One region of the Acidovorax sp. GW821-FHT11A03 genome, then DNA from elsewhere that is predicted to be linked to it. Evidence: predicted binding sites of a transcription regulator. Region 1 holds the regulator's gene; each other region holds the start of a gene.

The links. The regulator FNR, encoded in region 1, switches genes on or off when oxygen is low (the NO sensors DNR and NnrR bind a similar motif). The targets are predictions, from matches to a motif close to TTGATNNNNATCAA.
Region 2: AC1RVY_RS12625 (hemerythrin domain-containing protein) is a predicted target of FNR. The motif match lies at 2,738-2,751, and genes of this name have one in related genera.
Region 3: ubiU (ubiquinone anaerobic biosynthesis protein UbiU) is a predicted target of FNR. The motif match lies at 2,349-2,362, and genes of this name have one in related genera.
Region 4: AC1RVY_RS22600 (universal stress protein) is a predicted target of FNR. The motif match lies at 2,821-2,834, and genes of this name have one in related genera.

Annotation. Positions count from the first base shown of each region.
Region 1 covers NZ_JBXASG010000003.1:402,190-407,776, reverse strand. The annotation lists gene AC1RVY_RS09155 (sulfite exporter TauE/SafE family protein) at 1-67, opposite strand, end outside; gene hemN (oxygen-independent coproporphyrinogen III oxidase) at 73-1,455, opposite strand; gene fnr (fumarate/nitrate reduction transcriptional regulator Fnr) at 1,642-2,364, shown strand; gene AC1RVY_RS09140 (hypothetical protein) at 2,430-2,723, opposite strand; gene AC1RVY_RS09135 (FixH family protein) at 2,775-3,056, opposite strand; gene ccoG (cytochrome c oxidase accessory protein CcoG) at 3,129-4,574, opposite strand; gene ccoP (cytochrome-c oxidase, cbb3-type subunit III) at 4,663-5,583, opposite strand.
Region 2 covers NZ_JBXASG010000004.1:485,215-490,801, forward strand. The annotation lists gene AC1RVY_RS12615 (heavy metal translocating P-type ATPase) at 1-822, shown strand, start outside; gene AC1RVY_RS12620 (methyl-accepting chemotaxis protein) at 935-2,590, shown strand; gene AC1RVY_RS12625 (hemerythrin domain-containing protein) at 2,809-3,387, shown strand; gene AC1RVY_RS12630 (alkene reductase) at 3,401-4,504, opposite strand; gene AC1RVY_RS12635 (YbfB/YjiJ family MFS transporter) at 4,674-5,587, shown strand, end outside.
Region 3 covers NZ_JBXASG010000004.1:354,637-360,223, reverse strand. The annotation lists gene AC1RVY_RS12055 (LysR family transcriptional regulator) at 149-1,072, shown strand; gene AC1RVY_RS12050 (MFS transporter) at 1,069-2,244, opposite strand; gene ubiU (ubiquinone anaerobic biosynthesis protein UbiU) at 2,441-3,475, shown strand; gene AC1RVY_RS12040 (U32 family peptidase) at 3,669-4,598, shown strand; gene trhA (PAQR family membrane homeostasis protein TrhA) at 4,617-5,237, shown strand; gene ubiT (ubiquinone anaerobic biosynthesis accessory factor UbiT) at 5,256-5,587, shown strand, end outside.
Region 4 covers NZ_JBXASG010000009.1:281,139-286,725, forward strand. The annotation lists gene AC1RVY_RS22580 (phosphoenolpyruvate carboxykinase (GTP)) at 1-80, shown strand, start outside; gene AC1RVY_RS22585 (hypothetical protein) at 262-702, opposite strand; gene AC1RVY_RS22590 (LysR family transcriptional regulator) at 828-1,787, shown strand; gene AC1RVY_RS22595 (metallophosphoesterase) at 1,931-2,776, shown strand; gene AC1RVY_RS22600 (universal stress protein) at 2,888-3,310, shown strand; gene AC1RVY_RS22605 (TetR/AcrR family transcriptional regulator) at 3,428-4,051, opposite strand; gene AC1RVY_RS22610 (helix-turn-helix domain-containing protein) at 4,205-5,260, shown strand; gene AC1RVY_RS22615 (midcut-by-XrtH protein) at 5,554-5,587, shown strand, end outside.

The DNA.
Region 1 (5,587 bases):
TGGCCAGGCAATGGGACCCGCCAACGAGCCCCATCAACAAGGCAGTCGAGGCAACCGTTGCAAGCATGGGATTCAGATGATGCGTGAAAAACGCGCGCGGTTGCGGTCTGCCTGCAGATATCGGTCGAAAACCATGGCGATGCCGCGCACGAAGAACCAGCCCATGGCCGTGACCTCGACACCGTCGGGCCTCACCTTGACCAGCCCCTGCTCGGCCATGGTGTCGAGTTGCGCCAGTTCGGCGGAGAAATAGTGCCGAAAATCGAGGAGCCAGGCCTGCTCCATGGGCTCGAACAGCAGTTCTCCCTGGCACATCAAGGACATGATGACGGCGCGGCGCACGAGGTCGTCCCGCGTCAGGGCCAGGCCACGCACCACGGGCAGACGCCCCTGGTTCAGCAGGTCGTAGTACTCATCCAGGGTCTTGGCGTTCTGGCTGTAGGTGGCGCCGACCCTGCCAATGGCCGACACGCCCAGGCCGATCAGGTCGCAGTCGGGCTGGGTGCTGTAGCCCTGGAAGTTGCGGTGCAGGCGGCCCTGCCGCTTGGCGACGGCCAGCGAGTCCTCCGGCAGCGCGAAGTGGTCCATCCCCACATACACATAGCCGGCGCCCATGAACGCGTCGAGCGAACGGGAGAGCATCGACACCTTGCCGGAGGCTGCGGGCAGTTCGGCGGAGAGGATGCGGCGCTGGGGCTTGAACCGCTCCGGCAGGTGGGCATAGGCATACAGCGCAATGCGATCAGGCCGCAACTGAACCACCTGCGCCAGCGTACGGTCGAACGACTCCGGCGTCTGGCGCGGCAACCCGTAGATCAGGTCCACATTGATCGATTCGAAGCCGAGCGAGCGCGCGGATTCCACCAGCGAAAACACCTGTTCGGCGGGCTGGATGCGGTGCACCGCCTTCTGGACCTCGGGGTCAAAATCCTGCACGCCAAAACTCAGCCGGTTGAATCCAAGCTCCGCGAGCACGGCAAGCCGGTCGGCATTGACGGTACGGGGGTCCACCTCGATTGAGTACTCCCCGCCCGGCGCCAGGGTGAAGCTGCGCTGGAGCATCGCCATGAGTTCCCGCAAGCCATCGTCCGACAGGAAGGTGGGGGTGCCGCCGCCCAGGTGCAGCTGGCTCACCACCTGACCCGTGCCGCAGTGCGCCGTGTGCAGATCGATCTCGCGGCTGAGATAGCGCAGATAGACTTCAGCCCGGTCGTGGTGCTTGGTGATGATCTTGTTGCAGGCGCAGTAGTAGCACAGCGACTCGCAAAAGGGGATGTGCACATACAGGGACAAGGGCAGCGCCTTGGTCAGGGTGCCCATGCGGCGCTGCTCGAGGGCGAGGGCGTAGTCCTCCTGGCCGAAGGCTTCCACAAACCGGTCGGCCGTCGGATAGGAGGTATAGCGGGGGCCTGGTACGTCAAAACGGCGCAGCAGGTCAGGCGAAACAGCGGTCATGGGGCGAATCCTTGCGTACACCTTGACTGTGCCGTAAGCTGCTCCCCATGTCCTTGACATGAATCAAGTGATGGAGTGGCCGGAACAGCGACAATTTGATGCATGTCAGTCGCCTGCCCGCCCTCCAAGAGACTCCCTCTTCGGCCATCGGGCGGTATGCTCGAAACCTAACTCCGCCCTGTGCCTATGAACCCGCTCACCATCAAAGTCGCCTGTTCCAATTGCAACCTGCGCGAGCTGTGCATGCCGGTGGGCCTGAGCGAAGAGCAACTGCACCGCATCGACGAGGTCGTTGCAGTTCGCCGCAAGGTGAAGCGCGGCGGCACGCTGTTTCGCAATGGTGAGTCGTTCACCTCGCTTTATGCCATCCGCACCGGCTTTTTCAAGACCTGCGTGGCCACCGAGGACGGACGCGACCAGGTCACGGGGTTCCAGATGGCGGGCGAGATCATCGGCCTGGACGGCATCGTGAATGATCACCACACCTGCGATGCGGTGGCCCTGGAAGACGCCGAGGTCTGCGTCATGCCGTTTGACCGCATCGAGGAATTGTCCCGCGAGGTCACCGCGCTGCAGCACCACGTGCACAAGATCATGAGCCGGGAGATCGTGCGCGAACACGGCGTGATGCTGCTGCTGGGCAGCATGCGGGCCGAGGAGCGCCTGGCAGCGTTCCTGCTCAATCTGGTGCAGCGCCTGCACGCCCGCGGATTCTCGCAGTCCGAGCTGGTGCTGCGCATGACGCGCGAGGAGATCGGCAGCTACCTGGGCCTCAAGCTCGAGACCGTGAGCCGCACCTTCTCCAAGTTTGTGGAAGAAGGCATTGTCGAAGTCAAGCAGCGCCATGTCCGCATCCTCGAGACCGACGCGCTCAAGCGCATCGTGAACAACCAGTCCGCCTGCCACTGAGCAAGGCGAGCCAGGTCCGCCCGTCCCGGCAACGCCTTGCCACCGGAGCCCGGCCGGTGCGCTGTTCAAGGGCAGGATGATGTCTTTCGGCAATCATCAGGGCGCTCGCCTTCAGGCACGGGGCAGCGGTTGAGTTCAAAGGGCGACATTGCCAGCAGCGTGGTCAACGCGCTGGAGGCCATGGTGATGGCCCAGAACGCAAAGAACGCGAGCGTGTAGACGCCCTGGCGCGACAGGGCCAGCGGCTGCCCGAACCAATGCAGGTCCTGCGGGTCCACCATCGCAAAAACCAGCATCTCCATCGCGCCCGCCATCAGAAAGGCGGGCCATGCAATCCACATCAGGCGTTGCGTCCACATCGGGGTTGTCTCCTGGTAAGGCCGCGCAGACCCGCTGCTCGGCCAGGGGTTTCAGCGTGGCTGGTCCTGAACCGGTGTCGCCGCGTGGTTGCGGCCCTTCATGGCCGGGGCCAGGCTCTTCTCCGGAGCCTCCAGCGTCTTGTTGATTTCGATGCCCTGGCGGTAGTAGTCCTCGGCGACCACGGGGTCTGGCCGCGAAATCGCCAGCCACAGCGTGACAAAACCCGCCACGATGACGATGGCAGGGCCGGCGATGATCAGCCAGACGTGGCCGAATTTCCACCAGGGCGCAGCGGTGGCGGGGGCGGAGCCGATGGCTGGATTGGATGGCATGGGTGCTTGCTCCTCAAAAATCTTCTCGGTCATACAAAGTCCCCGGTGCCGTGCACCGGGGTGCACGTCGCCTCATCGGGGCACCAGGAATACGGACTTCTCGGTCACATGGGCCGCAGCGCCCACCGCCTGCACATCGAACTGCACGGCATGGGAGCCCGGGGGCGCGGAGCCATACGGTATCTGCAGGCGCACGGCCACCCACCGGGACTCCGCGGGGCCAATGTCCACCTCGGCTTCAGAGGCCACCTCCAGCCCGTCCAGGCCGCGGGCGCCGATGCGGTAGCGCTGGGGGCCTTCGGTGGCGTTCATGATCTGCAGGCGGTAGATATTCTCCAGCTTGCCGCCCGCCACGATGCGCGACAGGGCCGCGCGGTCGCGCACCACATCCACCTTGAGCGGCGTGCGGGTGACCAAGCTGGCCATCATGCCCACGCACAGTGCCACCAGCACGGCGGTGTAGATCAGCACGCGAGGCCGCAGGACGCGCCGCAGGATCTGCGACTGGCTCCAGCGCTGCGCCACGCCGTTCTGCGTGGAAAAGCGGATCAGCCCCCGGGGGTAGTGCATCTTGTCCATCACCGTGTTGCACGCATCCACGCACAGTCCGCAGCCAATGCACTCGTACTGCAGGCCCTTGCGGATATCGATGCCCACGGGACACACCTGCACGCACAAGGTGCAGTCAATGCAGTCGCCCAGGCCCTTGGCCTTGTGGTCGATCGTCTTGTTGCGCGGGCCGCGCGGCTCGCCGCGTTCCACGTCATAGCTCACGATCAGGGTGTCCCGGTCGAACATCGCGCTCTGAAAGCGCGCGTAGGGGCACATGTACTTGCACACCTGCTCGCGCATGTAGCCCGCATTGCCATACGTGGCAAAGCCGTAGAACAGCACCCAGAATATCTGCCAGTTGCCCTGCAGCGCCAGCAGTTCCGCGCCGAGCTCGCGGATGGGAACGAAATAGCCCACGAACGTGAACCCCGTCCACAGCGCCACGGTGATCCATACCACCTGTTTGAGAAACTTCTTGCGGATCTTCTCGAAGGTCCAGGGCCCGTTGTCCAGCCGCAGCCGGGCACTGCGATCGCCTTCGATCTTGTGCTCGATCCACATGAACATTTCGGTGTAGACCGTCTGGGGACAGGCGAAACCGCACCACAGCCGCCCCGCCACGGCCGTGAACAGGAAAAGCGACAGCGCCGAGATGATGAGCAGGCCCGTGAGATAGATGAAGTCCTGCGGATAGAGCACCAGCCCGAAAATATAGAACCGCCGTGCCCCCAGGTCGAACAGCACCATCTGGCGCTGCCCCCACTCGAACCAGGGAAGGCCGTAAAAGACCAGTTGCGTGAGAAACACCATGCCCCAGCGCCAGCGTGCGAACAGGCCACTGATGGAGCGCGGGTAAATCTTCTTCTGCGCTTCGTACAAGGAGACGATCTCGCCCTCGGACGAGGCATCGGATGCAACCGGTGCAATCGGAATGACCTTGCGGGCTGGCCCGCTGGGTGGCTTCATGGTGGTGTCGACCTATTGGCTTGGTGTGTCTTCAGCAATGGGGCAAAAAACCGGGGGCAGCGCCAGGGGGCGCACCACCCGGCCCGGATCAGCGCACCGCGGCAGCCTGCTTGCCGTTGGACAGGCCCCATACGTACGCAGACAGCACGCCGATCTGCGCTTCCGTCAACTTGTCGGCCTGGGCCGGCATCTGGTTGACCTTGCCGTTGTTGACCATGGCGGTAATGGCCGCCTCGCCCCAGCCATGCAGCCAGACGTCGTCGGTCAGATTGGGGGCACCCAGCGCCTGGTTGCCCTTGCCGTCCATGCCATGGCAGGCCGCGCATGCCGTGAACTTGGACTTGCCCAGCGAAGCACGCAGCGAATCGTGCGGGCTGCCCGACAGGCTCAGCACATAGTGCGACAGGTTGCGCACGTCTTCGGGCGTGCCCACTGCGGCCGCCATGGGAGGCATGTTGCCCACACGGCCCTTCTCGATCGTTTCACGGATCTTCTCGGGCGCCCCGCCATGGAGCCAGTCACCGTCCGCCAGATTGGGGAAACCCTTGCTGCCGCGCGCGTCGGAACCATGGCACTGAGCGCAGTTGTTCATGAACAGGCGCTCGCCAATGGCCTGGGCCTGCGGGTCCCTGGCCACGTCTTCCGGCTTCATCGAGGCGAAACGGGCATACAGCGGCTCCAGTTCAGCCTTGGCCTTGGCCATCTCGGCTTCGTATTCGCCCTTCTGCGTCCAGTTCAGCTTGCCGGTGAAACTGCCAAGGCCTGGGTAGGCGGCCAGGTAGCCGAAGCCGAAGACGATGGTGATGACGAACAGCCAGACCCACCAACGCGGCAGGGGGTTGTTCATTTCGACCAGGTCCTCGTCCCAGACGTGGCCCGTGGTGTTGTCGGCCGTGGCCATCACCTTCTTGCGGCCTGCCATCCATAGCAGGATGCCGCAGGCGATGATGCCGACCAGGGTCAGCGTGGTCACAAAGACCGACCAGAAATTGCTGGTGAAGTCACTCATGGGG
Region 2 (5,587 bases), on a different contig from region 1:
CGCGCCGTGCCCGGTCGCGGCACCGAGGGCGATGTGGCCGGGCAGCGCTACCTGGTGGGCAGCCTGCGCTGGATGCAGGAACTGGGCGTGGAGATGGGCCCCCTGGCGGCGCGCGCCCGGGCGCTGCAGGACGAGGGCGCCACCGTGTCGGCCGTGGCCCAGCGTGCGACCGAAGGGGCGAGCGGCGCACGCTATGTCTTGCGTGCCTTGATGGCCTTTGGCGACGAGCCCAAGCCCGGCGCGCGCGCGGCGCTGGCGGCGCTGAAGGCGCGTGGCATCCGCACCGTGATGATCTCGGGCGACAACCGGGGAGCGGCCGAGGCCATGGCCCGGCGCCTGGGGCTGGACCCCGACGCGGGTGAGGTGATGGCCGAGGTATTGCCGGGTGACAAGGCCGCCAGGGTGGCTGCGTTGCAACGGGGTAGCGAAGAAGTCCCTCCCGGAGGGCAGCGACCCGGCGCAGCGGCGCGGCGCGGGGGCCGTATTGTCGCGATGGTGGGCGACGGCGTGAACGACGCCCCGGCGCTGGCGGCGGCCGATGTGGGCATGGCCATGGGCAACGGCACGGACGTGGCCATGCATGCGGCGGGCATCACGCTGATGCGGGGCGACCCGATGCTGGTGGCCGCGGCGCTCGACATCTCCCACCGCACGGTGATGAAGATCCGCCAGAACCTGTTCTGGGCGTTCGCGTACAACGTGGCCGGGATTCCTCTGGCGGCGATGGGCTACCTGAGCCCCGTGGTGGCAGGGGCGGCCATGGCCTTGAGCTCGGTCAGCGTGATGGCGAATGCCCTCTTACTGAAGCGCTGGCGCATGTGATAAATACGTACAGTGCGGTCATCGATGTCTGGCAAACTGCAACGCTTTGTTGCAGGCCGGCGGCTTCGAATGCAGGCGCGGCCCCTCCATACCCATAAAAGGACGACACATCATGAATCTCTTCTCGTTCATGCGGCAGTTCACCATCCGAATGCGCATGCTGGGGGCCATCGCGGTGGTGCTGGGCCTGCTGGGCCTGCTGGGCGGCGCGGGCATGCTGGGCATGTTCCGCATCCATGACATGAGCCAGAACTTCATGGACAACTCCTTCGCCAAGGTGGGCTACATGGCGGAGCTGCGCGGCGAGATGGGCTCCGTCCGCCAGTACGAGAAGGACATGATCATTGGCTACGAGAAGCCGGAAGCCGTGAAGGCCGCGCACGACAAGTGGCTGGCCAGCCAGGACAAGGCCAAGAAGATCGCCGCGAAGTTCCTGGAGGGCGAGGACGACGCGGACAACGTGGTGGTGCGCAACATCATCGCCAGGCTGGACAGCTACCGCGAGCTGTTTGCCCATGTGGCCCGGCAGCTGGAAGCCAGCGGCTACGACACCGCCACGATTGCCAACCGCATGAGCGGCAAGGCCGTGGCCGAGTTCGACCAGGCCGACAAGCTGGTGGGAGAGCTCGACACCGTGCTGCGGGCCGAAGTGGCCAAGTCGGTCGAACAGCAGGGCCGGGTGTCCAGCGAGACCAAGTGGCTCTTCGTCCTGGCCGTGGTGATCACCGTGGTGGTGGTGGTGCCCACCACGCTGATGAACATGAACTCGATCTGCCACCCGCTTGAAGAGGCGCGCCGCATGGCGCAGGCCATTGCCGGGGGTGACCTGTCCCAGAACATTGCCGCCGAAGGCAAGGACGAAGTGGCCGACCTGCAGCGCGCGCTGCGCGACATGCAGCAGGGCCTGGGCGCGCTCGTGGCGCAGGTGCGGGACGCCAGCGGCAACATCGCCACGGCCAGCCAGGAGATCGCCATGGGCAACCAGGACCTCTCGCAACGCACGGAGCAGACGGCGAGCAATGCCCAGGAAGCGGTGGCTTCGCTCTCGCAGCTCACCTCGACGGTGCAGCAGACCGCGTCGTCGTCGCAGATGGCCAACCAGCTGGCGGCATCGGCCTCCAGCACCGCGACGCGCGGCGGCTCGGTGGTGCAGCAGGCCGTCTCCAGCATGCAGGAGATTTCGGCCTCCAGCCGCAAGATCGGCGACATCATCGGCCTGATCGATTCCATCGCCTTCCAGACCAACATCCTCGCGCTGAACGCCGCCGTGGAAGCCGCGCGCGCCGGTGAGCAGGGGCGGGGCTTTGCCGTGGTGGCCAGCGAGGTCCGCAGCCTGGCCCAGCGCTCGGCGGCGGCGGCCAGCGACATCAAGGGCCTGATCCACAGCAGCGTGACGGCCGTGGACGGGGGCGTGCGCCACGTGGAGGATGCGGGCACGGCCATGAAGGAAATCGTGGCCAGCGTGCAGCGCGTGGGCGACATCATCGGCGAGATCACGGCGGCGGCGTCGGAGCAGTCGGCCGGCATCGGCCAGGTGAACCAGTCGGTGGGCGAGATCGACCGCATGACGCAGCAGAACGCGGCGCTGGTGGAGGAGTCCGCGGCGGCGGCCGAGTCCATGCGCGAACAGGCCGCGCGCCTGTCGCAGGTGGTGCAGCAGTTCCGCCTGGCCGACGCCATGCTCCACGCCGCCCACCACGCACCCGTGGAGGCGCCGCAGCACCAGGCGCTCGCCGGGGAGTCTTCCAGGGCACTGCTCGCGCGCTGATGATGGATTGAACCGGTGGCGCCCGCGCGCCATCACACCCGGAATGGGCCCTGCGGGCGGGTGCGCATGCAGGGCTTTTTCATGCCCGGCGTGCGGCGGCCGCAGGCGCACCGGCCGCGCGATGCGCACCCGGTCCCCGACGGTTTGTTGACCTGCGTCATGCGCGGGCGGGCGCCTGCATGGCAATCTGGAGGCCTTGTGACCTGGGGAGCACTGCCATGCCGTCGATCAGCCTGCGGACCATCCACGAAGAGCATGCGTCGCTTGCGGCCGTGCTGCATTCCTTGCGCCTGATGCTGGACCAGGGGCCGGGCGACGAGCCCGCCGCGTTCTTCGACGTGATGCGGGCCATGCTGTTCTACATCGACGAATTCCCCGAACGCCAGCACCACCCGAAGGAATCGCAATGGCTGTTCCCGAAGGTGGCCGAGCGTTCGCCGGAGGCGGCCGGCGCCATCGCGCAACTGGAGCGCGAACACGCGGGCGGCGAGGCCGCCGTGCGCGAGCTGCAGCATCTGCTGCTGGGCTGGGAGCTGATGGGCGAGGCGCGCCGCGACACCTTTTCCGAGGCCCTGCGGCGCTATGTCGCTTTCTACCTGGAGCACATGCGCCTGGAGGAAACCGTGGTCTTGCCAGCGGCCCAGGCATGCCTGCAGCCTGGCGACTGGGCCGCAATCGATGCGGCGTTTGCCGGCAATACCAACCCGCTGGCGCCCGGCCAGGCGCGGGACCCCGCCTACGATCGCCTGTTCACGCGCATCGTGATGCGGGCGCCCAGCCCGATCGGGCTGGGCTGACGGCGCGCCCCCCTCAGGCCGACAGGGCGGGGTAGTCGGTGTAGCCCTCCGCGCCGCCGCCGTACAGCGTGGCGCGGTTGACCTCGTTCAGGGGCGCGCCGCGCTCCAGGCGCTGCACGAGGTCGGGGTTGGCGATGAACGGCCGGCCAAAGGCCACGATGTCCGCGCCGTTCGCGAGCGCGGTTTCCGCCAGCGCCTTGTCGTAGGCGTTGTTCACCATCCACGCGCCCTGGCCGCCGGCCGCGCGGTAGGCCGCCTTCAGGGCCGCGTAGTCGAAGGGGCGGTCGGGCAGTTCGCGCGGGCCGCCGGTCGCACCCTCGATCACGTGGATGTAGGAAAGGCCCAGCGGGCCGAGCTGGCGCACCACGTAGTCAAACAGGGGCTGCGGGTCCGCGTCCACCACGTCGTTGGCGGGCGTCACGGGCGACAGGCGGATGCCCGTGCGGCCGGCACCGATTTCCTGCGTGATGGCGGTGACCACTTCGACCAGCAGCCGGGCGCGGTTCTCGATGCTGCCGCCATAGGCGTCGGTGCGGTGGTTGGCGCTGGTCTTGAGGAACTGGTCGATCAGGTAGCCGTTGGCGGCGTGCACCTCCACGCCATCGAAGCCGGCCTCGATGGCAGCGCGGGCGGCACGGCGGTAGTCGGCCACGATGCCGGGGATCTCGGCGATCTCGAGCGCGCGGGGCTCCGAGGTCTGGGTGAACGTGGGCACGCCGTCCTTGATGAGCACGGTCTTGGTCTTGGCCTGGATCGCCGACGGGGCCACGGGCGCGGCATGGCCCGGCTGCAGGTCGGTGTGCGAGACACGGCCCACATGCCACAGCTGCACCACGATCTTGCCGCCCGCCGCGTGCACGGACGAAGTGACCTTCTTCCAGCCGGCGATCTGCTCGGGCGCATACAGGCCGGGCACGTCGGCGTAGCCCTGTCCCTGGTGGCTGATGGCGGTGGCCTCGGAAATCAGCAGGCCGGCGCTGGCGCGCTGCGTGTAGTAGGTGGCCACGAGGTCGGTGGGCACGGCGTTGGGCGAGCGGTTGCGCGTGAGCGGTGCCATGGCGATGCGGTTGGCCAGCTGCAGGTCACCGGCTTGGACGGGGTCGGACAGAAAAGGCATGCGGGGCTTTCAAAAACGGGTTGCACACAATCGATCAATCCCGGAAGGTTAATGCTGCAGCGCAAAACGTGCAGCGCACATGCGTCAACAAGGGCTCTGGTTTTGTGCTATCCGGGGCTGGCCGGCGGTGTGCGGGGCGCTGGCGCGGCCTGGGGCAGAATCAAACGCCATGCCGCCCCGCCATCCTTCCCCCCGCCCCGTGCCCGCGCTGTGGCTGGCCGTGGCGCTGTCGATGGGGGCGGCGGTGTCGCTCGGCATCACGCGCTTTGCGTACGCGCTGCTGCTGCCGCCCATGCGGGAGGACCTGGGCTGGTCCTACACCCTCGCGGGCGCGATGAACACCGTGAATGCGCTGGGCTATCTGGTCGGCGCGCTGGCCACGCCCTGGCTGCTGCGGCGTGCCGCACCGGGGGCCGTGCTGCTGGCCGGCGCGGTGCTGGCCACCGTGTTCATGGGGCTCAGCGGTTTTTTCACCGAGGCGGTGCCGCTCCTGCTGCAGCGCCTGCTGGCCGGCGGGGCGAGCGCGCTCGTGTTCATTGCCGGCGGCCTGCTCGCCGCGCGCCTGGGGGCGCAGGAGCCGGGGCGCAGCGGCCTGCTGCTGGGGCTGTACTACGGGGGCACGGGCTGGGGCATCAGCCTGTCGGCCGTGCTCGTGCCCGCCGTGCTGGCGGCGGCGCCGTCCCCGCATGCCTGGACGTGGGCCTGGTGGGCGCTGGCGCTGGCCTGCATGGCCGCGACGGCGGCCCTGTGGTGGCCCGCGCGTGTGCTGCGCGGGCTGGCGGTGCCCGCGGATGCCCCCCGGGCCTTCAATGTGGTGCCGCCGCCCGCCCGGGTGCGCTGGCGTGCGCTGGCGCCCGCGCTGCTGGGCTACGGCCTGTTCGGCGTGGGCTACATCGGCTACATGACCTTCGTCGTGGCGCTGCTGCGCGAGCAAGGCGCCAGCGGCACGGCGGTGACCTGGTTCTATGCGCTGCTGGGGCTGGCGGTGGTGCTGTCGTCGCGCATCTGGGCGGGGCTGCTGGACCGCAGCCGTGGCGGCCAGGCGCTGGGCCTGCTCAACGGGTTGCTGGGCGTGGCCACCGT
Region 3 (5,587 bases), on a different contig from region 1:
CGGAGTTGCGAAGGAAGGGGGGCCCGGCCAGACGCGGGCCGCGGCATCCGGTGCGCGCGGCGCCTGGCACGCAAGCGCCCTGCAATTGTTGGACCGATTGGAGGGGCGCGGTTCTGCTTTAATCTGCCGGGCCGATAGTTTTTCTTACATGCGCCAGCACATTCCCAGCACCCGCGCCCTGCTCGTTTTCGATGCCGTGGCGCGCCACCACGGCGTGAGCAAGGCCGCCGAAGAGCTGTGCCTCACGCACAGCGCCGTGAGCCAGCAGCTGCGCCTGCTCGAAGGCCAGCTGGGCCTGCAGCTCGTGCAGCGCGGCGCGCGCGGCTCCACGCTCACCGAGGCGGGCCGCCGCTACCACGCGCAGGTGGTGGGCGACCTGCTGCGCCTGCAGAACCACACGCTCGAAGCCATGGCCCAGCGGCCCGACGGCGCGCGGCTGCTGGTGGGCTGCGTGCCCGTGTTCGCCGAGCGCTGGCTGCTGCCGCGCCTGCCGGCCTTCCTGGCCACGCACAAGGGCTGCAGCCTGCACCTGCAGGTGTACCCCACGCACACCTACATGCAGGAGATCCCTTTCGACGTGGCCGTGCAGTACAACGACGCCGCCTGGCCCGGGGTGCAGCCCGTGCCGCTGATGAGCGAGGTGTGCGTGGCCGTGTGCGCTCCCGGCTCGCGCCACCGGCGTGCGATGGAGCGCGGTGACTTCCGCGCGGTGCCGCTGCTGCAGCTGAGCTCGCGGCTGGGCGCGTGGGATGCGTGGTTCACCCGCGCGGGCATCACGCGCGTGCCGGCGCACAGCCTGGGCGGCCACCGGTTCGACCTGTTTTCCATGCTGGTCGAGGCGGTGCGCGCGGACCTGGGCATCGGCCTGGTGCCGCACTACTTCGTGGAGCGCGAGCTGCTGTCCGGCGAACTGGCGCTGGCGCATCCGCACCATGACAGCGGCCTGCGTGGCTACAGTCTCTTCGTGGCGCACGGGCGGCAGGAAGACCCCGCCGTGGCCGCGTTTGCCCGGTGGCTCGCCCACGCGGTCGCGGTGCCGGGCGGTGCCGGCGCCGGAGCCACGCGGGCCTAGACGGCGCGCCGCCGCCGGGCCGCGAGCCAGGCGAGCGCCAGGCCCGTGACCACGATGGGCACCAGGGACCCGGCATTGAGCAGCGTCCAGCCCTGCGTGGTGACCAGCACGCCGGACGAGAACGAGCTGAGCGCCAGCGTGGCGAACACGCAGAAGTTGATGGCGGCCTGGGCGCGGTCCTTTTCCTCGGGGCGGTAGGCGGTCATGGACAGCGTGGTGGCCCCCGTGAACAGGAAGTTCCAGCCCACGCCGAGCATGAACAGCGCGATGCCGAAGTGGTGCAGCTCCACGCCCATGAGCGCCACGGCCACGCAGGCCAGGTTCAGCAGCACGCCGGCGCCCATGATGGACAGCACGCCAAAGCGCTTGATGAGGTGGCCGGTGACGAAGCCGGGCGCGAACATGCCGATCACGTGCCACTCCAGCACCAGCGCGGCCGCATCGAAGTTGAAGCCGCACACCTGCATCGCCAGCGGCGTGGCGGCCATCAGCAGGTTCATCACGCCATAGCCCAGCGCGGCGCCCAGGATGGCCACCACGAACGCGGGCTGGCGCATCAGCTCGGACAGGGGGCGGCCCGCGACGGGCTGCCCCGCGGCGTCGCGCCGCGCGGGCTGCGCCTCGAAGCGGATCGCCGCCATGCACAGCATGGACAGCAGGGCCACGCCCATGAGCACCACGTAGGCGCCCGCGAAAGGCACCGGAAACAGCGTGCGCGTGGCGCTGGCCAGGTTCGGCCCGGCCACGGCGCCCAGCAGGCCGCCCGCCAGCACCAGCGACACGGCCTTTTCGCGGTAGGCCGCGGGGGCCAGCTCGGCGGCGGCAAAGCGGTAGAGCTGGCCATTGGCGCTGTAGTAGCCCGCCACCACGGTGGCGGCGCACAGCAGCCAGAAACTGGCGCTGAAGGCCGCCCACGCGCACAGGCCGCACGACGCGACCGCCACGGCCAGCCCGATCTGGAACGACACCTTGCGGCCCCACCGGGCCTGGCTGCGGGCCACGAGCGCGGTGGACAGGGCCCCGCCCACCACATAGCCCATCACGGGCAGCGTGGCCATCCAGCCAAAGGGGGCGAGCTGCAGGCCCACCAGTCCGTTGATGGCGATGAAGACCACGTTGTTGGTCAGGAAAAGGCCCTGGCACAGGGCCAGCAGCCACAGGTTCTTGTTCACGGCGAAGGGTGTTGTTGGAATGGGGAAGGAACGGGTCGAGGCGGGCATGGGCGGCCGGGCCGCGTCAAAGTCCGACTGCATTGCTCTGGCATTGTGCACTCCGGTTGATGAAGATCAGCCGGCGCGCGCAGCGGCCTCGGTATGGTGCCACCCAGTGCTTGGGCTCCCACCGGGGGCCTGCGTTTGAACCAGAGCCATGGAACCCCACAACCCTGCAGAGGCCGCGCCCGCCCTCGAACTCGTCTGCCCCGCCGGCAGCCTGCCCGCGCTCAAGGCGGCGGTGGACCATGGTGCCAGCTGCGTCTACCTGGGCCTGCGCGACGCGACCAACGCGCGCAACTTCGCGGGCCTGAACTTTGACGAGGCGGCCATCGCCAGCGGCATCGCCCATGCGCATGCGCGTGGCTGCAAGGTCTTCATGGCGCTCAACACCTACCCGCAGGCCGCCAACCCGGGGCCGTGGCGCAGCGCCCTGGACAAGGCGGTGGACCTGGGCGTGGACGCGGTCATCCTGGCCGACCCGGGCCTCATGCAATACGCGGTGCGGCGCCACCCCCGGCTGCGGCTGCACCTGTCGGTGCAGGGCTCGGCCACCAACTACGAGGCCATCAACTTCTACCGCGAGCAGTTCGGCATCGTGCGCGCCGTGCTGCCGCGCGTGCTGTCGATGGAGCAGGTGCGCCAGGTCATCGACCGCACGCCCGTGGAGATCGAGGTGTTCGGCTTTGGCAGCCTGTGCGTGATGGTCGAGGGGCGCTGCGCGCTGTCGTCGTATGCGACGGGCGAATCGCCCAACACGCACGGCGTGTGCTCGCCCCCGAAGGCCGTGCGCTGGGTGGAAACGCCGCAGGGCCGCGAGTCGCGCCTGAACGGCGTGCTGATCGACCGCTATGCGCCCGGCGAGAGCGCCGGCTACCCCACGCTGTGCAAGGGCCGCTTCGACGTGGGCGGCGACGAGAACTACTACGCCATCGAGGAGCCCACCAGCCTCAACACCCTGGAGCTGTTGCCCCAGCTCGTGAAGATGGGCGTGCGCGCCATCAAGATCGAAGGGCGCCAGCGCAGCCCGGCCTACGTGGCCCAGGTCACGCAGGTCTGGCGCGAGGCCATCGACCAGTGCCTGGCCCACCCCCACCGCTACGCGCCCAAGACGCGCTGGATGGCCAGCCTGGACCAGGTGGCCGAAGGGCAGCAGCACACGCTGGGCGCCTACCACCGCCCCTGGAAATGAAGAACAACCCCCTGATGCGCTTCGCGCCTTCCCCCTTCTCTCGCCTCGCTTGCGCGATGCGGGAAGGGGGACACCGCCAGCGCGGCGGGGCGGCCCTTGCGCGGCGGTCGCTGGCTTGGGCCGCGCCAGATTCGAACTCCATGCGCCGCTCCCAGCATCTGGATCCCACGATCAAACCCCTGAAGCCCGCCCCATGAAACTCTCTCTCGGCCCCCTGCTGTACTACTGGCCGCGCGACACCGTGTTCGCGTTTTACGAAGCCATGGCCGCCACGCCCGTCGACGTGGTGTACCTGGGCGAGACAGTGTGCTCGCGCCGCCATGAGCTGCGCCTGGCCGACTGGCTGGCGCTGGCGCGCATGCTGCGGGACGCGGGCAAGGAGGCCGTGCTGTCCACCCAGGTGCTCATCGAATCCAGTGCGGACGTGGGCCTGCTGCACAAGATCACGGCCAACGGCGAGTTCACCGTGGAGGCCAACGACATGGGCGCCGTGCACTGCCTCTCGCGGCCACCCACCGGGCCGCGGGCCTTCGTGGCCGGGCCGCACCTGAACCTGTACAACGCGCACTCGCTGCAGTGGATGGCGCAGTTCGGCGCCACCCGCTGGGTGATGCCGGTGGAGATGTCGCGGGACGCGCTGTCGGCCGTGCTGGCGCGGCGCCCGCAGGGCCTGGAGACCGAGGTCTTCGCCTACGGGCGCATGCCGCTGGCGTACTCGGCGCGCTGCTTCACCGCGCGCCACCGCAACCTGCCCAAGGACGACTGCCAGTTCAGCTGCCTGCAGCATGCCGACGGGCTGCCGCTGCGCACGCGCGAGAACGAGGGCTTTCTCGTGCTCAACGGCACGCAGACGCAATCGGCCCGCGTCTACAACCTGGCCAACGAACTGGCGGGCCTGCGCGCCTGCGGCGTGGACGTGCTGCGCCTGAGCCCGCAGGCGCAGCACATGCCGCAGGTGGTGGCCGCGTTTGACGAAGCCCGCCACGCGCGCGCCCCCGAGGCGGCCTGCGACCTGGTGGAGCGCATGCAGCCGCTGATGCCCGACCTCCCCTGCGACGGCTACTGGTTCGGCCGCCCGGGCCTGGAGCAGGGGCGCGTGCGGAGCGCCGTGGCGCAGTCCTGACCCGCGGGCCCCCATCGCATGTACGCCGGAGAACGCTTCAACAGCATCAGCCACCTGGCCGGGGCCGTGCTCGCCACGGCGGGCGCGGCCGTGCTCATCACGCTCGCGGCGCGCCTGGGCGACCCGTGGAAGGTGGTCGCCTTCAGCATCTACGGCGCCATGCTGGTGGCGCTGTACGCCGCGTCCACCGCGTACCACAGCGTGCGCCGGCGCGCCGTCAAGGCCGTGCTGCAAAAGCTCGACCACTGCAGCATCTACCTGCTGATCGCCGGCAGCTACACCCCGTTCGCGCTCGTGTCGCTGCGCGGCCCCTGGGGCTGGTCGCTGCTGGGCGTGGTGTGGGGCCTGGCGCTGCTGGGCATCGCGCAGGAGATCTGGTGGGCGCGCGGCGCGCGGGCGCTGTCGCTGGCCATCTACGTGCTCATGGGCTGGCTGGCGCTGGTGGCCGTGGTGCCGCTGTGGCGGGCGCTCACGCCCGGGGGCTTTGGCTGGCTGCTGGCGGGCGGGGCCTGCTACACGCTGGGCATCGTCTTTTACGCGCTGGACCACCGCGTGCGCCATGGCCACGGGCTGTGGCACCTGTTCGTGCTGGGCGGCAGTGCCTGCCATTTCTTCACCGTGTTCTTCTACGTGGCCTGAGCGCCCGATTCCTACCCTATGGCTGCTTTCTCCTCTTCGCCTTCGAACCCGCGGGTGGTTCCCCCTCCCGTGGGGGCCGTGCTGTCGCGCCTGCCCGCCTACCCGGGCTCGGTGCTGCTGGTGACGGCGCTCAACCTCGCGTTGGCCCGGCACCTGCCCCCCGACGTGGGACGCCTGCTGTTCGACAAGAAGATGCGGGTGCAGGTGCGCGATGCGCGCCTGGCGTTCGACTTTGCCTGGACCGGTCAGCGTTTCGCGCCCCATGCCCCGCTCGCGGCGCCCGCCGTGGCGGACCTGACGCTCAGCGCCACGGCCCACGACTTCCTGCTGCTCGCCCAGCGCCAGCAGGA
Region 4 (5,587 bases), on a different contig from region 1:
ACTTCGAGCAACTGGCCTACCACCTGCCCACGGCCCTGCTGGAAACCAAGGCCCTGCTGGAAAAACGCCTGGCTGCATAAACCCTGTTCTTCCCAGTCCGAGAAACCGCCCCTTCTGCCGAACGGGCGGTTTTTTCATGGGCCGGCGCCAGGGGGAAGACAGGCCAGGCGCAGGACAGCCGGCCCATGAAAAAAGCCGTGGCGAGCATTCGCCACGGCTTCAAGGGGATCGGGACGGCCGCGCCGGCCGCGCAGCGCGGTCTCAGTAGTACGTGCGGATATCGTTCACCGTGGGGATGCCCATTGCATGGTTCAGTTCAGCCATGATGCGGGGATCCTTCATGGCGACTTGCCAGGTGCGCTCGTCGTCCGCGGCGCGGCGGCGGTTTTCCGCCCAGGCGCGCCCTGCCACGCGCAGAGCGGCGCCAGCACGGCGTGCCGGGGCGGTCAGCAGGGCCAGGGCGGCGAACGCCACCAGCCACAGCACCATCCACGCGGCCAGCAGGTGGCCTTCGCTCCAGGTGTCGATCACCTGGTTGGCCACGACCAGCAGTGCCGACACGACGGCCGCGAGCAGCAGGGTGGCGGCGCCACGGGCGCCGTCAAAGTTGGCGGCCACGCTCTTCAGAGCGGCGGCGGCGTTTTCGGCGCGGACCACGCCGGGGTGTTCAGTGGGGTAGTCAACGTGTGCAAAGCTGGTCATTTCGGTTTCCCTTTTCTAACGCTTGTGGCGAGATTGCCGGGCGATGGGGTGATATTAGGGTTTACCCTTTGCATGTTCAAGTTTATATTTTGAATCATTGATATTCATAATGGTGATGAATGGCCATGACACCCTTGAACTTCCGCTCGCTGGACCTGAATCTGTTGCGCGTCTTCGACGAGGTAATGGCCGAGCGCAGCCTCACGCGCGCGGCGCACAAGCTGTCCATCACCCAGCCCGCCGTGAGCAATGCCATGCGCCGGCTGCGCGACGTGCTGGGTGATGAACTGGTGGTGCGCAGCGGCCAGGGGGTCGAGCCCACGCCCCGCGCCTTGGCGCTGTGGCCCCCCGTGCGCGAGGCCCTGGCCCATCTGCAGGACTCCCTGGCGCCGGGGCGCTTCGAGCCCGCCACGGCCGAGTCCACCTTTGTGCTGGCCATGGCCGATGCCACGGCGGCCACGCTGGTTCCCGCCCTCGTGGAGATCATCGAGCGCGAGGCCCCCGGCATCTCGATCCGGGTGCTGCCCCTGACCACCCGCGACCCCCGGCGCCTGCTCGACGAGGAAGCCGCCGACATGGCGGTGGGCTACTTTCCGGCCGTGCTGGCGGACCTCACGGCACGCGCGCAGTCGGGCGGGGCGGTCGCGTTCGAGAGCCGCCGCCTCTACGACGGGGAATACGTGTGCGTGATGCGCCAGGGCCACCCGCTGGCGGACGCGCCGCTCACCCTGGACGCCTATTGCGCTGCCCGGCACATGCTGGTGAGCTTTTCCGGCCGCCCCTTCGGTTTCATCGACGAGGCGCTGGCCTCCCTGGGCCGCGAGCGCAAGGTGGTGATCACGGTCAACCAGTTCTTCACCGCCGGGCGCGTGGTGTCGGGTTCGGACCTGCTGACGGTGCTGCCGCGCCACTTCGTGCCCGTCACGGGCATCTCCGACGCGCTGGTGCAACGGGCCCTGCCGCTGGACGTCCCGCCCGTGCACGTCGATGCCCTGTGGCGCCGCCGCGGCCCGCAGCAGGCGGCGATGACCTGGCTGCTGCACGCCCTGGCGCGCTCGGCGCGCCGCACCTTTCCCGAACCGTGAGGCCCGGGCGCGGGCATCCCGCCCACCCACCCCAGCGCGGCCTGCCGCGGCAGTGCCTTGCGGCGGGATCTGGCGCATTTCGGGGTGCCGCCAGGGCATTCGCTTCGCCCCTTCCCACCCCGAGCCCGTAGACTGCGCGCTCCATGAACATCCAGCTGCTGTCCGATCTGCACCTTGAGGCGCACCCCCATTTCATCCCCGAACCGGCCCCCGGCGCCGATGTGCTGGTGCTTGCGGGGGACGTGGGCTCCTACCAGCAGGGCTCGCTGCTGCAGGACGATGACTTCGGCCTCGCCCGGTTCTCGCCCCTGGCCCCGTACGCGGGCTGGCCCACGCCGGTGCTCTTCGTGCCCGGCAACCACGAATACGACGCGCAGGATTTCGATGCGGCCCACCAGCGGCTGCGCAGGACCTGCGAACGGCTGGGGATCACCTGGCTGGAGCGGGAGGTGGTCACTCTTCAAGGTGTCCGCTTCGTGGGCACCACGCTCTGGAGCGATTTCGACGCTTTGGCGGACCACGAAGGCACCACCGACCTGGCCAGGCGCCTGAAGCTGCGCGACAAGGCTTTCCGGGCGGCGAATTTCTATCTGCGCAAGACGGGCGGCACCCGCCATGCGCAGCCATTCCTCGCCGAGGCCGTGCGCGACCAGGCCCTGGCCTGCCAGCAGTGGCTGGCCGACGCGCTCGCGGTCCCGTTCGACGGGCCCACGGTCGTGGCCACGCACTTCGCGCCCAGCCTGCGCAGTGCCGACCCGCGCTACGGCATGGTGCCGGGCACGGCGGGCTTCTGCAACGCGCTGGACGCCCTGCTGCCCCGCGCGCAGCTGTGGCTGCACGGGCACCTGCATGCCCCGAGCGACTACACGGCACGGGGCCTGCGCGAGGACGGCACGCCGTGGCAGTGCCGCGTCGTGGCCAATCCGCTGGGTTATGCGCGCAAGGGCGAGCAGGCGGCGTTCCAGGCGCAGTGCTGCATCACCTTATGATCGGCGCACGGGGCCCTGCCGCCCCGCAGTGCAGAGGAAAAAACATGACCCAGGTCAAGACAACAGAAGTCCGCGCACGTTAGTCTGACCCATTCCTTTTCGGAGAACACCATGAACATCCTGCTTGCTGTCGACGGCAGCGCCTACACCAAGAAAATGCTGGCTTACCTGGCGACCCACGAAGAACTGCTGGGGGGCAACCACCAGTACACGGTGCTCACCGTGCAGGCCCCGCTGCCCGCGCGTGCCCGCGCGGCCCTGGGCAAGGAAGTCGTGGAGAACTACCACGCCGAAGAAGCCGAGAAAATCCTGGCGCCCGTGTGCAAGTTTCTCGCGCGCCACGGTGTGGAGGCCAAGCGCAGCGTCAAGGTCGGCACGGTGGGCGAGAACATCGCCAAGGTGGCCGACAGCGGCAAGTTCGACCTGCTGGTGATGGGCTCCCACGGCCACGGGGCCCTGGCCACCCTGGTCATGGGTTCGGTCACCACGCAGGTGCTGGCCCACAGCAAGGTGCCCGTGCTGCTCGTGCGCTGAGCCCCGCCGCCCGGCGCAGGCCGCGCCCTGCCTCGGCAGGGTTTTTCGCCCGCAAGACAAGAAAGCCCGGCATGCCGGGCTTTCTTGCGAGGTGCGAAACGCCGGAACGGGCTGCCGCTACCGCGCAGCCAGCCCGTCGAAACAGGTGCGCACCACCAGATCCACGATCTGCGCATCCGAATACTGGCCGCCTTCCTTGAGGAAGCTCACCACCGGGTCACAGGCCCGCGCATACAAGGTGTAAAGCACCACCAGCGGTGGCAGCGTGGGGTTGATCACGCCCTCGGCCTGGGCCTGGGTGATCCATTCGCCGATCTGGTCGCTCACCGCCACCAGGCCGTTGAGATAGTCCTTGTTGGCCATGAGCACCGCGCGCAGCGTGGAGTTGCGGCTGGGCAGCAGCGGCATTTCATTGCTCAGCAGGCGCTCCAGCGACCAGCGCACCAGCGCATGGAGCTTTTCGAGGGGTGGCGTTTCGGCGGGCAGGTCCGCCAGATAGGCCCGCACCCGCGCCAGGATCTGCACCATGGCGGCGCTGCACAGCTCTTCCTTGCTGCAAAAGTGCTTGTACAGGCTGGCCTTGGCAATGCCCACGGCGTTGGCCACATCGTCCATGGTCATGGCGTCGAAGGCCTTTTCGCCCAGGAGCTGGCAGGTGGACTGGAGGATGGCATCCTCGCGCGCCTGGTGCATCTGCTCCTTGAACGAGGCTTTGGGGGGCTGCGTTTGCATGGCGTCCATTTTATACATCACAGTAAAAAAATAAATGACCAAGTTGCAATGCAACTACGTCGTTCACGTTTTCTCCAGCAGGAATCGTGCCGCGGGCCTGGGCGCGAGGGCGGGCAATCTGCGCTGGTGCACTGCAGCACCCGCCCCCATAATCGCGCCGCCATGTCCACGCCGCACGCCCTGCCATCGACAGTTTTCACCACCGACCAGGGTTCCGGCGAAGAGCGCTTCGAGGCCTGGCGCAGCAGCATTTCGGTGGTCTTCGATGTCGCGCCGCTGGACCGCGATCCGCTGGAGAGCTTCAGTGCATCGGTCACCGCCAGCCACCTGGGCGCCCTGCTGGTGGGCGACCTGCGCTTTGGCCGGCAGCAGTTCTCGCGCGGTACGCCGCGCGTGGCGCGCGACGGGGTCAACCACTACCTGGTGCAGTGGTACCGCAGCGGCGGGTTCGTGGGCCAGCACGACGACGGCGTGGACATGCAGGTGCGCGCGGGCGACATCACCGTGTTCGACCTCGGCCGCACGCAGCGCACCTACGCCAGCCCCTCGCACGTCCTGTCCATCGTCGTGCCCCGCGAGATCGCCGACGAGGCCTTTTGCAGCCCCTCGGCCGACCTGCACGGCACGGTGCTGCGCGGCCACACGGCGCTGGGCGGGCTGCTCAGCGACTACCTGCAGTCGCTGCATCGGCGGCTGCCCACCGTCACCCTCCCCGAGGCGCCCGCCGTGGTGCAGGCCACCACGCAGATGCTGGCGGCCTGCCTGCGCCCGGGCCGCGACACCCTCGCCCAGGCGGAGCCACAGATCCAGGGTGTCACCCTCGAACGCATCCAGCAATACATCGCGCAGCACCTGGGAGCCCCGCTCAGCCCCGAGCTGCTGAGCCGCACGTTCGGCGTCTCGCGCAGCATGCTGTACCGGCTGTTCGAGCCGCTGGGCGGCGTGGCGCACTACGTGCAGCAGCAGCGCCTGGCCCGGGCGTTCCACGCGCTGGCCAACCCGGCCAACCGCCGGCTGCGGGTGGGCGAGATCGCCACGCGCGCCGGGTTCACCAGCGAGGCGCATTTCAGCCGCGCCTTTCGCACGACCTTTGGCCTCACGCCCAGCGACGTGCGTGCCATGGGGCGCGGCTGGCAAGCGCCCCGCAAGGGCCCGGACGGCGCCAGCGGGCAGACCACCGCCGAATACGCGGACTGGCTGCGCGGCTTGAGGGTGTAGCACCCGCTTTTGCCGATCCCTCGGCGGCACGGGCAGTCAAGCGCCCTGAAACGCACAGTCAAGCCGCGCCGTGAATGCTGCCTAGCATGCGCGGCAGCCCTCCTTCGCTTCTTCTCCGTGCGCGCCACCATGTTCCTTGTCCGCGGCATCGCCGCCGCCCTTTTCGCGGCCAACCGGCGCAGCGTGGGCTTGGCCTTGACCGACGGCGGCCCGGGTCCCGTCGCAGGGCACGCGCGTCACTCCCAAAACAATAGCTAATCACCCTTTTAAAACAAGCGCTACAAGGCAATTTCATGCAAAAAAACCATCCCTCCCGTCGCCCCGCAA